DNA from 4 places in the Streptomyces sp. NPDC037083 genome. Region 4 is predicted to be linked to each of the others. Evidence: riboswitches for the same ligand, from Rfam matches in the RefSeq annotation. Region 4 holds a riboswitch; each other region holds the start of a gene.
What was found. Region 4 has a riboswitch for cyclic di-AMP ahead of ACZ7DE_RS27545 (M23 family metallopeptidase). Riboswitches for the same ligand answer to the same signal wherever they lie in the genome.
Positions count from the first base shown of each region.

Region 1: linked by a shared signal. The riboswitch ahead of ACZ7DE_RS15190 (transglycosylase family protein) and the one ahead of ACZ7DE_RS27545 (M23 family metallopeptidase) in region 4 are both predicted to bind cyclic di-AMP.
Region 2: linked by a shared signal. The riboswitch ahead of ACZ7DE_RS03970 (transglycosylase SLT domain-containing protein) and the one ahead of ACZ7DE_RS27545 (M23 family metallopeptidase) in region 4 are both predicted to bind cyclic di-AMP.
Region 3: linked by a shared signal. The riboswitch ahead of ACZ7DE_RS08645 (M23 family metallopeptidase) and the one ahead of ACZ7DE_RS27545 (M23 family metallopeptidase) in region 4 are both predicted to bind cyclic di-AMP.

Region 1 is NZ_JBVJSQ010000005.1:91,195-93,386, reverse strand. Features, by position in the region: gene ACZ7DE_RS15195 (transglycosylase family protein) at 1-550, shown strand, start outside; cyclic di-AMP (ydaO/yuaA leader) riboswitch at 756-940, shown strand; gene ACZ7DE_RS15190 (transglycosylase family protein) at 944-1,636, shown strand; gene eno (phosphopyruvate hydratase) at 1,983-2,192, shown strand, end outside.
Region 2 is NZ_JBVJSQ010000001.1:857,462-859,653, forward strand. Features, by position in the region: gene ACZ7DE_RS03965 (polyprenyl synthetase family protein) at 1-24, opposite strand, end outside; cyclic di-AMP (ydaO/yuaA leader) riboswitch at 953-1,153, shown strand; gene ACZ7DE_RS03970 (transglycosylase SLT domain-containing protein) at 1,157-1,636, shown strand; gene ACZ7DE_RS03975 (HAD family hydrolase) at 1,661-2,192, opposite strand, start outside.
Region 3 is NZ_JBVJSQ010000003.1:7,338-9,529, reverse strand. Features, by position in the region: gene ACZ7DE_RS08645 (M23 family metallopeptidase) at 137-1,090, opposite strand; cyclic di-AMP (ydaO/yuaA leader) riboswitch at 1,095-1,252, opposite strand; gene ACZ7DE_RS08640 (alpha-galactosidase) at 1,557-2,192, opposite strand, start outside.
Region 4 is NZ_JBVJSQ010000011.1:119,320-121,511, reverse strand. Features, by position in the region: gene ACZ7DE_RS27550 (GntR family transcriptional regulator) at 1-182, opposite strand, end outside; gene ACZ7DE_RS27545 (M23 family metallopeptidase) at 370-1,116, opposite strand; cyclic di-AMP (ydaO/yuaA leader) riboswitch at 1,131-1,297, opposite strand; gene ACZ7DE_RS27540 (M16 family metallopeptidase) at 1,497-2,192, opposite strand, start outside.

The DNA.
Region 1 (2,192 bases), on a different contig from region 4:
CGACGACGGTTCGACCGGTTCGGCCGGTTCAGCTGGCTCCGCCGACTCGTCCGACTCGTCCGCGGATTCCTCCAGTTCGCCCACCGAGTCCCCTTCGTCCTCTTCGTCACCTTCCTCCCCTGCCGTGGGTGACTCCACTGGTTCCGGCGGGAAGGGCGGTTCCGGCGCCAAGGGCGACGCGCAGGCGCCGGACAGCTCGCCCACGGGGACCCCGGAAGCGGACGACTCGGACAAGTCGGTCCAGGACGCGGGCTCTTGGAGTCTCGTCGACACCGGTTCGCTCGGCTCGGGCCGGCATCGCGGGGCCACCGCCGACGAGCCCGCGACCAAGAGCGCCGGCACGTCGGCGAACGGCGCCTCCACGGCCTCCGCCGGGCGGCACGCCGCGACCGCCTACGTCGTCCGGGAGGGCGACTCTCTCGTCTCCATCGCCGACTCCCTTGACCTCGACGGCGGATGGCGCGCCCTCTATGCCGAGAACAAGGACCTCATCGGGAGCGACCCGAGCGACATCGTTCCCGGTCAGACCCTCGACACAGGGGTCCAATAGGGCGCAAAGCCCTGTAAATACAGCGGGAGTTCGCGTCACACTTCGCGCCGAATGTCCGGTTTGGTGAAAGTGTGGGATGAGTCTCAGAAGCCCTGATCGTCTTTGAAATTCGCCCGATCACGTGTCTACGGTCGAGGCCGCTCGGCAATCCGAGCCCCGGCCGTCGCAACGCCGAATCCTGCCAGCGGCAGCCCGGGAACAGTCGTCGCGTCAAGCGCCGTAGGCAGGAGCGGGGGACCCAAGGTAAGCGCCGGGACCGGCTGTTCAGGCTGGATCCGGCTTGGGGTGAAGTCACCCCTCCGCGGAGCACTGCTCCCGCGGAGGAGTGGCCGGGCAACTCACACGGCCCGAACCCGACAGCTCACCTCGCAGGCGTCGGTGAGGGGATCCACCATGCTGTTTTCCGGTAAGGGCAAGCACCGCCGTCCGTCCAAGGCCACCCGCGCCGCCGCTCTGGCCGGCGTCACCGGCGTCGCCATCGCCGCCCCGCTGATGGCGGCCGGCAACGCCTCCGCCGCCACCGCCTCCGAGTGGGACGCGGTCGCCCAGTGCGAGTCCGGCGGCAACTGGTCCATCAACACCGGCAACGGCTACTACGGCGGCCTGCAGTTCTCCGCCTCCACCTGGGCCGCGTACGGCGGCACCCAGTACGCCGCGCAGGCCAACCAGGCCTCCAAGGCCCAGCAGATAGCCATCGGCGAGAAGGTCCTCGCGGGTCAGGGCAAGGGCGCCTGGCCGGTCTGCGGCACGGGCCTGTCCGGCGCCGCGTACAACGGCGCCGGCGCCGAGTCCTCCGGCTCGTCGGACAGCGGCAGCACCACCCGCTCGACCGAGGAGCAGAAGTCCTCCCGTTCCGCCGACCGTCCGGCCGCCACCAAGAAGTCCTCCAAGACGGTCACCACGCCGACCGGCAAGAAGGTCAAGAAGGGCGACGGCGAGTACAAGGTCGTCAAGGGCGACACCCTCAGCTCCATCGCCGAGAAGCACAAGGTCAAGGGCGGCTGGGAGAAGCTGTTCGAGCTGAACAAGGACATCGTCGAGGACGCCAACCTCATCTACCCGGGTCAGCAGCTTCACCTGAAGTGACACCCGGTTCCCTCGGCGGACCACAGCGCCCTCACGGCCAGGTCGGCACACTGAAGACCGCGTGAGGGTCACCCCCGTCCCCACGGGCTCCCCGCTCCGGTGCGTGTTCCCCCGTACGCACCGGAGCGGGGTTTCTCTTTGCCCGTTCGCCGCCTCCCGGCAACCTTTGCCGACCACCCCCTTTGTTCCGGGCGTGAACAATAGGTACGGTCTGTCTGTCCACGGGACGGTCGGTCGGCTGCCGACGGCCCGGAGGCGGTTAGGCTCTAGTCGCAAGGCTCACCCAAGGCCGACATGGCCCGCGAGCCCCGCACAACCAGCGTCACATCCCAAGAAGGAGATGCTCGTGCCGTCCATCGACGTCGTCGTAGCCCGGGAAATCCTGGACTCCCGAGGCAACCCCACGGTCGAGGTCGAGGTCGGCCTCGACGACGGCAGCACGGGTCGTGCCGCCGTTCCGTCCGGCGCGTCCACCGGCGCCTTCGAGGCCATCGAGCTCCGCGACGGTGACCCGAACCGCTACCAGGGCAAGGGCGTCGAGAAGGCCGTCCTCGCC
Region 2 (2,192 bases), on a different contig from region 4:
CCCGAACGGCCCGACGACGGTCACGAGGGGTCTCCTGTCTGCTGGTGTCTACTGGCGATTACGCGGTTTGTCGATAGGTCGCTGCCCTCACTCAAGTCAGCGTATCCGGTCACGTTTCGATCACCGATAGCCCCCACGTCCCCCGAGCTCGAATGCACTCGCCCGGGAGGTGCCTCCGCCATGCCGGGCAGTACCGGATTACGCCCTCTAAGTTTCTGATCAGGCCATATGGGCAGACATCCATCGGATTACCCGAGGGTAGCGTTTCATGCCCCCCGCCACCCGCCGAGGCCGACCCGAACCCGGCAGCCCGCGGAACCGGCACCCGCCTGGCGGCGACACGCCGGACGGGACCCCCGTCGAAACCCGCGACACCTCCGTCGAAATCCAGGGCGCGCCCCCTGCCGGCGCCGACGGGACGCATGGGGAACGCGCCCGCATGCGGGCCGGCCGCCCCGAGGAGGGCGACCCCGAGGGGGTGACCCCAAGTGGGGGCGCATCTGAGCAGGCCACCCTGCGCCGCCGCCTCCCCGCGCCGCCTCCTTGCGACCTCTCCCCACACTCCCCCGCCCCCCGCGCCCCGCCGCTCCCGCCGCCGGGCGTGACGCCTGTCACGTAAGCGCCGGAGAAAAACAGGCCCCCGACGGCGGGCGCCGACCAACGACCCATCGACCGCCCATTGACTATGAGTTGGACCTAATGCCCGTTTCATCACTCTTGTGGACGCCGGTGACTTGGCTCACTTCACCGCACGGGCCGACCCCGGTCCGCCCTTCGCCGATCCTCCGCACCCCTCAAGCGAGTTGACGCTTTGCACCCACAAAGGATCAAGCACCCCATAGGCCACAGACCAAGGTCAATAGGGTGCATCTGTGAATTCGCTACTTGTTCCGGACATGTGCTCTCGCATACGTTCCCGGCCTGTCGGGCGGACGCCTAATCCTGCCGCCGCCCATGACACCCACCGAGAACGCACGGCAGGAGCGGGGGAACCAGGTAAGTCGCCGCGGCGGACGTTCCTGACGTCCTGGATTTTCAGGATGTCTCGGACAGTCCGTCACGGCTTGGGGTGAAGTCACGACCGTCAGGACGCGACCGGGCAGCTCCCGCCCGAACCCGACAGCTCACCTCGCAGGCGCCGGAGAGGAAATCCGTCATGTCCGCTGCTGCTCCCCGCCGCACCCGCACGTCCCGTCTCGCCCGCAAGCTCGCCGTCGCCGGCACCGGGATCGCCGTGCTGGCACTCCCGCTGATCGGCGCGACCAGCGCCTCCGCGGCGACCCCGACCGTCGCCACCGCCACCAGCCTCGGCTACTCCGACAACCTCGACGGTTGGATCCGCGCGTCCCTCCACGTCATGGCGCAGCACGGCATCCCGGGCACGTACGACGGCATCTACCGCAACGTCATCCGCGAGTCCTCGGGCAACCCCTACGCCATCAACCTGTGGGACTCCAACGCGGCCGCGGGCATCCCGTCCAAGGGGCTGCTGCAGGTCATCGACCCGACCTTCCGCGCCTACCACGTCGACGGCACGTCCTGGGACTCGTACGACCCGGTCGCGAACATCACCGCCGCCTGCAACTACGCGGCCGCGCGCTACGGCTCGATCGACAACGTGTTCGGCGCGTACTGACCGATCAGGCAGCGGCCCGCGGGCTCACGGGAACAGTCGCTCGAGGACGACGGCCACGCCGTCGTCCTCGTTCGACGTCGTGACCTCGTCGGCCACCGCCTTGAGCTCCGGATGCGCGTTCGCCATGGCGACCCCGCGCGCCGCCCAGTCGAACATCGGGATGTCGTTGGGCATGTCGCCGAAGGCGACGGTGTCCTCGGGCCGCAGCCCCAGGTGTTCGGCGGCCAGGGCCAGACCCGTCGCCTTGGTGATCCCGCAGGGCTGCAGTTCGACCGTTCCCGGCCCCGACATCGTGACGGTGGCGAGCGAGCCGACCACCGAGCGGGCGGTCGCCGCCAACTCGTCGTCGGACAGGAAGGGATGGCGCAGCAGCACCTTGCTGATGGGCTCGCACCACAGGTCGTCGCGCCGGCCGACGCGCAGGGCGGGCAGCGTCGGGTGCGGCATCCGGTAGCCCGGCTCGATGAGCGTCAGCCCGTCGACGCCGTCCTGGTCGACGGCCGCGTACAGCTGTCCGACCTCCGCCTCGATCTTGCCGAGCGCTGTCTCGGCCAGC
Region 3 (2,192 bases), on a different contig from region 4:
CTCCGGGCGGTGCGGAACCCGACATGGGCCTGACACGCAGTCGAAGGCCGGACCCGGGCGGGTGCGGCCTTCGACTGCGTGTCAGGCGAGGGGGTCCGCCCGCTCGATCGACGTCGAGCGGGCGAGACCGGCAGGGTCAGCCGACGCTGACGCCGTGCGAGCGGAGGTACGCGATCGGGTCCACGTCCGAGCCGTAGTCCGGCGTGGTGCGGATCTCGAAGTGCAGGTGCGGGCCGGTCACGTTGCCGGTCGCCCCGGAGAGTCCGACCTGCTGGCCCGCGGTCACGGTCTGGCCGGCCGAGACGGAGAGCTGCGAGAGGTGGGCGTACTGGGCGTAGTAGCCGTCGGCGAGCCGGATGACGACCTGGTTGCCGTAGGCGCCGCCCCAGCCCGCGGACACGACGGTGCCCGCGCCGACGGCCTTGAGCGAGGTGCCGGTCGGGACGACGAAGTCCACGCCCGTGTGGTAGCCGCTCGACCACATGCTGCCCGACTGGTGGTACGGGGTGCCGACGGTGGCGCCGGCCACCGGCAGCACGAAGCCGTTGGAGCCGGTCTCGGAGGCCTGGGTGGCCTTCGAGGACGACGAGGTGGACGCCTTCGCGTCGGAGGCCTTCGACGACTTCGAGAACGCCGAGGACTTCGACGAGCTCTTGGAGGAGGAAGAGGACGAACCGGACGGCTTGGGGGCGCCGGTCGCGGCCTTCTTGCCGATCGACAGCTTGAGGCCGGGGTGGATCAGCGACGGGTCGTCACCGACGGCCTCGCGGTTGTCCTGGTAGAGCTTCCGCCAGCCGCCGCTGACCTTCTGCTCGTCCGCGATCTTCGAGAGGTAGTCGCCGGACCGCACGGTGTAGGTCTTCGAGGTGGCGGTCTTCCGGGTCACCGCGGCGGCCTGAACGGTCTTTTCCGAAACGGTTCGGGCGACCGACTGGCCGGCGGTCTGCGCAACGGATTCCGGGGTGGCCGCGTGAGCGCCGGAGGCGCCCATGAGCGGAAGGGCGAGCGCGGCGCCGCCGGTTCCGGCGACGGCTATGGAACGGGTGAAACGCTGGGCCTTGGGACGGCGGTGCTTACCCTTCGCGGGCATGGCGAATTCCTCTCCGGCGCCTGCGAGGTGAGCTGTCGGGTGCGGACTGGAGATGCCCGGCCGCGCCGAGGCGCGGCTTTACCCCAAGCCTGTTCCGGGACCGGAACAGGCGGTTGTGCCTGTGGGTCCCCCGCTCCTGCCGTTCACGGGTGAGTGTGCGGTCTCCGGGCGGCGGCAGGATTGGGCGTCCGTCCGGATTGGTGTGGAACGTAAGCGACCAGGACGCACAGGGACAAGCAGAGGTTGTACGGCCGACGCCCTCTACTTGATCCCCTGCGGGAATTCCCGGTCACGCTCCGTGAATCGCACCGCCGCCAATTCACCAAGCACCCTTGAATCACACGCGAATTACGTGAACATGACGGGCGACGCACGGTCACAGCTATGACGCTGCTCACGTGACACTTCTCCAGGACCCTTTATTACATAGCGAGTTCAAACAAAGGATCCAATTCGGACAGAAAGCTCAGATGCGACGCAGGCGGATAACCGTCGCATCGAGGTCGCCGCGCAGACCGGTACGCAGCCCGTGGTGCAGCAGTACCGCACCCCGGTGCACTTCGCCCGTTTCACGGCATTCGTACGAGGCTGTCGGGTCGAGCCCCCGCAGCCGCAGCGCGGGAACGGGCTCACCGAACCGCTGCGCCTGGAGCCAGGCGAGGACGACGGTCTCGTCGCCGCGCAGGTACTGAACGGCGCTCAGTCCGCCCGTCGGCGGACGCAGCCGGTAGAGGTCGCCGTGCTGCACCAGGGGCCGGATGTCCTTGTAGAGGTCCACCCATCCGCGCGCCTCGGCGAGCTCCTCCTCGCTCCACTCGGCGAGATCCCCGCCGACGCCGAGCACCCCGGCCATGGCGCTGACGAACCGAAAGCGCAGCGAGCTGACCCGCCCGTTGAGCTGCGTGTTGGGGCTGTCGGTGACCCATGCGGCCATGACCCGGGCGGGGTGCAGCTGGCTGAAGCCGTGCTGGATGTCGAGCCGGTCGAGCGGATCGGTGTTGTCGGAGGTCCACACCTGGTCGGTGCGGCTCATGATCCCCAGGTCGATGCGCCCGCCACCGCCCGAGCAGGACTCGAAGGCGACGCCCGGGTGGGCAGCCCG
Region 4 (2,192 bases):
TGCCGCCGCGTCACGACGAAGCCCTCCGCCTCCAGCGTGCGCAGCGCCTCGCGGACGGGGACACGAGAAACGCCGTAGCGGCGGGCGAGGAGTTCCTCGGTGAGGCGGCTGCCGCGCTCGTAGACACCCGCGACGATGTCGTCCCGGACGGCCGTGCACACCGAGTGCGCCGGAATACGCATGACGGACCTCCGCCTTAATCCCCGTGAAACGTCGACGATTGACGTGTGTTCAGTGACTCTATTGCAATGAACGGGAATTTCCGATGGCGGACCGGAATCCGGGGATATTTTTTGGACAACACGCCCGGGGAAACGGCAAAGCCCCGGCCGAGAGGGCCGGGGCCAGACGATCTGTCGCCGTGTGTCGTCAGACGTTCACGCCGTGCTGGCGGAGGTAGGCGACCGGGTCGATGTCCGAGCCGTACTCCGGGGACGTGCGGGCCTCGAAGTGCAGATGCGGGCCGGTCACGTTGCCGGTGGCGCCCGACAGGGCGATCCGCTGGCCCGGGGTGACCTGCTGGCCGACCGACACCTCGATGGACGACAGGTGACCGTACTGGGTGTACGTGCCGTCGTTCATCTTGATGACGACCTGGTTGCCGTAGGCCCCGCCCCAGCCGGCCTCCACGACGGTGCCCAGACCGACCGCGTGCACGGTGGTTCCGCTGGCGGCGTGGAAGTCGATGCCGGTGTGGCTGCCGGAGGACCACAGGGAGCTGCTGGCCTGGTAGCCGGTGGAGACGTAGGAGCCGGTGATCGGCATCACGAAGGTGTTCAAGCGCTTGCGCTCGGCCTCACGAGCGGCACGCACGCGTGCCTCACGCTCTTCCACCGCCTTCTTCGCGGCGGCCTGGCGGGCGGCCTCCTCGAAGGCGGCGTGCTTCTGTGCGGCGACCTGGTCGTCGAGCTGCTCGGCGACGGACTCGCCGGCGGTGACGACGGGGATCAGACCGGTCTGCTCGGGCGCGGGCTCCGTGGCGGCGAACGCCGGAGTGGAGGCGACGGTGGCCATGACACCGGTGGTGGCGAGCGCCGCGACGCCCGCCGCGCGGGCGGTGGTGCGCTGCATCCGGCTGGGCCGACGGTGCTTCCCGGTGGCGCAGGTGAACGCCATGAAGTCAGGGGTGTCCTTTCCTTCCCTCTCGCCTACCGGGTTAGCTGACGGGTTCGGAGCAGGAAGGTCTCCTACGGACACCCTCGCGTTCGCGCGGGCGTCCGATTCACCCCAGGGACTGCACAAGTGGGTCCCCGGCTCCCCTGGCTCGCGCCGTACGGGGACTCGGCGATGACTGTCCGGTGCCGCGGCTGCGGCGCACTGCCTGACGAACAGCCCGGATGACGCTAAACGGCGCGGGTTTCAATCCTCAAACGAATCCAGGGTTTTGTAGCGCATCCCACAGGGCAGACGGGCCGCCTCCGCCCCAATTCGGACATTCAGAAGCCCTGGTGACGTGTCCGTCGACCAGGGCCCCTGCGCGCGCGTGCCGTTGCGGGCTACTCCGCGGAGACGACCTTCACCTCGCCGATGCCGAGGGCCTCGACCGGCTCCTTGATCCGGGCCGCGTCACCCACCAGGACGGTCACCAGCCGGTCCACCGGGAAGGCGTTCACGGCCGCCGCGGTGGCCTCCACCGTGCCGGTGGCGGCGAGCTGCCGGTACAGCGTCGCCTGGTAGTCGTCGGGCAGGTGCTGCTCGACCTGGTCGGCCAGCGTGCCCGCGACGGCCGCGGCGGTCTCGAACTTCAGCGGCGCGACCCCGACCAGGTTCTGCACGGCGACGTCCCGCTCGGCGTCGGTCAGGCCCTCGGCGGCGAGGGTGCGCAGCACCTTCCACAGGTCGTCCAGCGCGGGGCCGGTGTTGGGGGTGTCCACGGAGCCGCTGATGGCGAGCATCGCGGCGCCCGAGCCGTCGGGGGCGGACAGCAGGACCTGGCCGAAGGCGCGGACGCCGTAGGTGTAGCCCTTCTCCTCGCGCAGGACGCGGTCCAGGCGGGAGGTGAGGGTGCCGCCGAGGCAGTACGTGCCGAGCACCTGCGCGGGCCACACGCGGTCGTGCCGGTCGGCGCCGATGCGGCCGATCAGCAGCTGCGTCTGGACGGCGCCGGGGCGGTCCACGATGAGGACACGGCCGGTGTCGTCCGCGGTCACCGGCGGCACGGGCCGCGGCTGCGCGGAGGAGCCCGTCCAGGC